Regions from separate parts of the Sphingobium sp. DC-2 genome, predicted to be linked through region 1. Evidence: riboswitches for the same ligand, from Rfam matches in the RefSeq annotation. Region 1 holds a riboswitch; the other holds the start of a gene.
What was found. A riboswitch is a leader RNA that binds a small molecule or an ion and turns the genes downstream of it on or off. The one in region 1 is predicted to bind cobalamin.
Positions count from the first base shown of each region.

Region 2: linked by a shared signal. The riboswitch ahead of ET21_RS0120705 (DUF1636 domain-containing protein) and the one ahead of ET21_RS0109185 (TonB-dependent siderophore receptor) in region 1 are both predicted to bind cobalamin.

Region 1 is NZ_JNAC01000043.1:87,078-89,258, forward strand. It holds gene ET21_RS0109185 (TonB-dependent siderophore receptor) at 1-1,174, opposite strand, end outside; cobalamin riboswitch at 1,350-1,607, opposite strand; gene ET21_RS0109190 (YdcH family protein) at 1,807-1,992, opposite strand; gene ET21_RS0109195 (HdeD family acid-resistance protein) at 2,107-2,181, opposite strand, start outside.
Region 2 is NZ_JNAC01000114.1:334,005-336,185, forward strand. It holds gene ET21_RS0120700 (OprO/OprP family phosphate-selective porin) at 1-589, shown strand, start outside; cobalamin riboswitch at 661-857, shown strand; gene ET21_RS0120705 (DUF1636 domain-containing protein) at 1,042-1,449, shown strand; gene cobT (nicotinate-nucleotide--dimethylbenzimidazole phosphoribosyltransferase) at 1,446-2,181, shown strand, end outside.

The sequences.
Region 1 (2,181 bases):
GGTCCACCACCGAGCTGCCGCCATAGGGCGAATTGTTGATGTGGCGGAATTTGATGCGATTGACGTCGAAGCCGACGAGCAGGCTGTTCTCCACCGATCCGCCCAATGGCGTGCGGATCGTGATGTCGCCATGATCCCCATATTGGTCCTGCCGGTGGATGATGTTGAGATAGTCGCCGCGCGTCACCAGCCCGGTCGCGGGGGAGAAGCGGTAATTCTCTGCATTGAGATAATCGCGGTTCGACTGGAGGTAGTAAGCGGCATTGCGCAGCGTCACTGTATCCGAAGCCTGCCATTCCGTGGACAGGCGCGTCCAGCTATCACGGAAATGATTCTCGCTGTCGGTGATGTTGAAGTTTATCTCGCGAAAACGCTTGTCGAACCGGCCATCATTCAGGGGCGTGCCGAAATAGGGCAGGATATGAACATTGCCATAGTCGGACGCCAGAGTGAAGCTGAGCGTGGGCGTGGCATCCCAGCGGAGCGCGCCTGAAATGGCGAGATTCTGGTTCTCGCTGTTGCGGTCGAGCCAGCCGTCCGATCGTGTGGCGCTGGCGGTCAGGCGGTAGGACAGACCGCCGCCGATAGGGCCGCCAATGTCTCCCGCGATCTGCACCGCATTGTCCGACCCATAGGCGACGCGGGCCTGCATGACCGTGCGATCCGTCACCGGCTTCTTCATGATGACGTTGATCGCGCCGCCGATCGCGCCTTCGCCCGAAATCACCGAGCTTGGGCCGCGCAGCACGTCGACACGCTCCACCGTCCACGGATCTACCGGGAAGGTGAGCGTGCCCGAAGCCACGAACAGGCGCATGCCGTCGACCAGCAACTGCACCGATCCGTGGCCCGAAAAGCCGCGCGCCGCCAGTGCCGTATTGCCGTTCCCTGGCGATCCCTGGAAGGTGATGCCGGTGGCGCGGCTCACCGCTTCCTGAATGGAGATGTCGCCCCGCGCCCGGATCGCGTCGCCGTCCAGCACCTCTATGCTGGCGGGCGTTTCGAAGACGGTAAGGCCCAGGCGGCTGCCGCTGCTAACGGTGTCCAGGCTGGTTTCGGCACGCAGGCCGGTGACCAGGATGGTGTCCGACGGTTCGGCCTCCGCGGCATGGGCAGCGGACGAAAGCGCAGCCAGGCTGGTGGCCGCGCACAGCGCAAATCTGGAAATAGTCATGATCAACAAACCCTGTCTGGCGTCATCGACGTCGAGCGAGGGCGTCCGCGCGAACGGCCGGCCCACGCGACAGCGCGACGCCCCCGGCGCCGTCGCTTGGGTCGATGCGGCCCCCGCCGCACATGCGTCGCTCAGACGGAATATCACCGTGCCTCGGCCATCCCCTGGACCAGGGCAAGAGCGACCAGACGCCGGCAGGTCTCCTGGCTCACGGGTCATCGCTTGATGCATGGCCTTCCCAGGCCTCGCAGGATTTAGCGTCCGGCCCAGTGGCTGCGGATGGGACATATGCCCAGCCGCGATATGCATCGCGCTCACCGCTTACAGTTGCAGGGACAGCCCCGGATTTGGGCCAGCCAGAACAGGTCTGGACAGCCCGCACCGCGTTCCCATTTTAAGCTCCTCTCGGAGCACCGGCGCGATCAATGTCCGGCAGGCGAGGCCTGTCGAACGGCGGCACAGATATCGCCAGTGATTGTTGAGGGCAAGCCCGTGATGGAAGCGATGATGAAAATGCGCATGGTGGAGGATGCGGACTGGCCGCTATCTCCCGATCGCCTCCAGCAGAAGCGGGGCGATCTGCTCGCCTATGGGGCAAGTGAGGGCGGGGCGTTTCTCCCCGCCCAGCACCTTCAGGCGACCCGGCTGCCGCCGGTGATGTTGCAAAGCCCTTCCATTTGGTCCTTGAGCGCGAGCTTCAGTTTCTTGAGCCGGGCGATGTGCAGCTCATCGGGATAGGGGCGGGCCGCCTCCTTCTGGATTTCGCTGTCGAGGCGGGCATGCTCTCGCCGCAAATAGCTCACATGATAATCGGACATCGTCATCTCCATGCCAAGTTGAGGATGTTCGCGCCGCTCCGGGCGCATCGTTGAGACGGGAAGGAAGTTCACGCCGTTTCCATTATTCTGGCGCGTCCTTCCTCCCCGCCATCATCAGACCGCCGCCTGGGCCGGGACATCGGCCGGGCCCGCGTCGTCCGCGCGCTCCCGGTCCTTGCGCCGCAGCCG
Region 2 (2,181 bases), on a different contig from region 1:
TCAGCTGCATTTCGGCGCATCCGGCCATTGGCGGGACCTCAACCGTCTGTCGGATGAGCCACTGCGCTACCGCCAGCGCCCCTATCTGCACACGGTCAACACGCGTTTCCTCGCGACGCCAGCAATCGATGCTACGGGCGAAAGCCATTATGGGCTGGAGCTCGCGGGGACGCGCGGGCCGCTCTATTGGGCCGGTGAAACGCACTGGCTGCGGACGAAGCGGCCCGGCCTTTCGGACCCGACATTCTTCGGCGGCTATGCTGAGGTCGGCTATTTCCTGACCGGCGAGACACGCGCCTACAAGAACGGCATTTTCGGCAGCACCAAGCCCAGGCAGGCCTTTGGCGACGGCGGGATGGGCGCGCTGCAACTCACCGCGCGCTATGACTATCTGGACCTGAATGACAAGGATATCGTGGGCGGCACCCAAAATGCCTGGATTTTGGGCCTGGTATGGACGCCGATCGAATATCTCCGCTTCAACCTCAACTACGCCCATCTGCGCTACACCGATGCGGCCATTCCGGCGGGCACCGACCGCGATTACAGCGCAAATGTCGTGGGCTGGCGCGCCGAACTGGACTTCTGATCCGGCGGGGCATGGCCGGGCAGGGCCCGTGCCCCGCATCTAGCCGCTTGCGGCGTCAGCCCGTCCGCATTATCAGCAGCGCCGCGACAGGTTCCCCATCAAGGGGATGAAAAGGGAAGTCGGGTCAAAGCCCGCGCTGCCCCTGCAACTGTAAGCGGAGAGCGTACGGCCATCATGCCATTGGAACCCCCCGCAGGGGCTTTCCGAGAAGGCGGCCGGACGCACCGACCCGCGAGCCAGGAGACCTGCCTGCCGCAGTCGTTCTTCGACCGGACAGGGTGTGCCGGACGAACGGGGATATCCCTCGCTGAGCGACAGCCATCGCCTTGCCGGTGCGGCCGTGCAGGACGCGTATCGCTGTGCGCCCCTGCTTCGTCCGTCCGCAAGGCTGTTTGCGGTCGAAGCGGGGAGCCGGAAATGACGATCCATGATGTGACGCGGGGGCGCGGCTGATGCTGCGCCGGGTTGAGGCCGGGGCGGCGGTGGTGGTCTGTTCGACCTGCCGCCTGTCCGCCGGCCAAAGGGAAGATGGGGAAGGGCGGCGCGGCGGCGCTTTGCTGGCGCAGGCGCTGCGTTCCGTCCAGGCAAGCGACAGCAGCTATGCCGCCGTGGAGGTCCAGGAAATGCCCTGCCTCTTCGCCTGCCAGCGCCACTGCACGGTGCATCTGCGCGCGCCTGGCAAGGTGGGCTATGTGCTGGGTGACTTCACGCCGGATGAAGAAGCCGCGCGGGCGATACTCGACTATGCCATCCGCCATGCCGCCAGCGACGAAGGCGTGGTGCGCTATGCCGACTGGCCGCAAGGGGTGAAGGGCCACTTCATCGTGCGGACCCCGCCTGAGGGATTTGTCTGCACATGACCCGTTTTCGCGATCGCGCGGCATTCGACCGGGCGCTGGCGGCCTTGCCCGGCCCCGACATGCTGGCGAGGGAGGCGGCCGCGAGCCGTCAGGCGTCGCTGACGAAGCCTGCGGGATCGCTAGGGCGGCTGGAGGCGATCGCGCTGTTCATGGCGGGATGGCAGGGGCGCGAACGGCCACGGGCAGAGCGCATCCGTGCCGCCCTGTTCGCTGGCAACCACGGCGTTGCGGCGCGCGGGGTGAGCGCCTTTCCGCCGGAAGTGACATCGCAGATGGTCGCGAATTTCCACAATGGCGGCGCGGCGATCAATGCGCTCGCCGCCGCGTGCGGGGCGGAGCTGGTGATCGTGCCGATCGATCTGGACCGGCCGACTGCTGATATTTGCGACGGCCCGGCGATGGCCGAAGCGGAATGCCTGGCGGCGATAAATGCCGGTGCGGCGGCGGTGCGGCCAGACATCGACCTGCTGCTGCTGGGCGAGATGGGCATCGGCAACACGACGCCAGCCGCCGCCATTTGCGCGCAGGTACTGGGCGGGGAAGCCAAGCAATGGGCAGGCCGGGGCACCGGACTCGATGCGCGCGGGCTGGAGCGCAAGCAGGAGGCGGTGCGTCGCGCGCTGGCGCTTCATGGGGAAGCATGCAGCGGCGCGTTCGAAACGCTGCGCCGCCTTGGCGGTCGGGAAATCGCCGCCATTGCGGGCGCGGTGCTGGCGGCGCGGATGGATCATG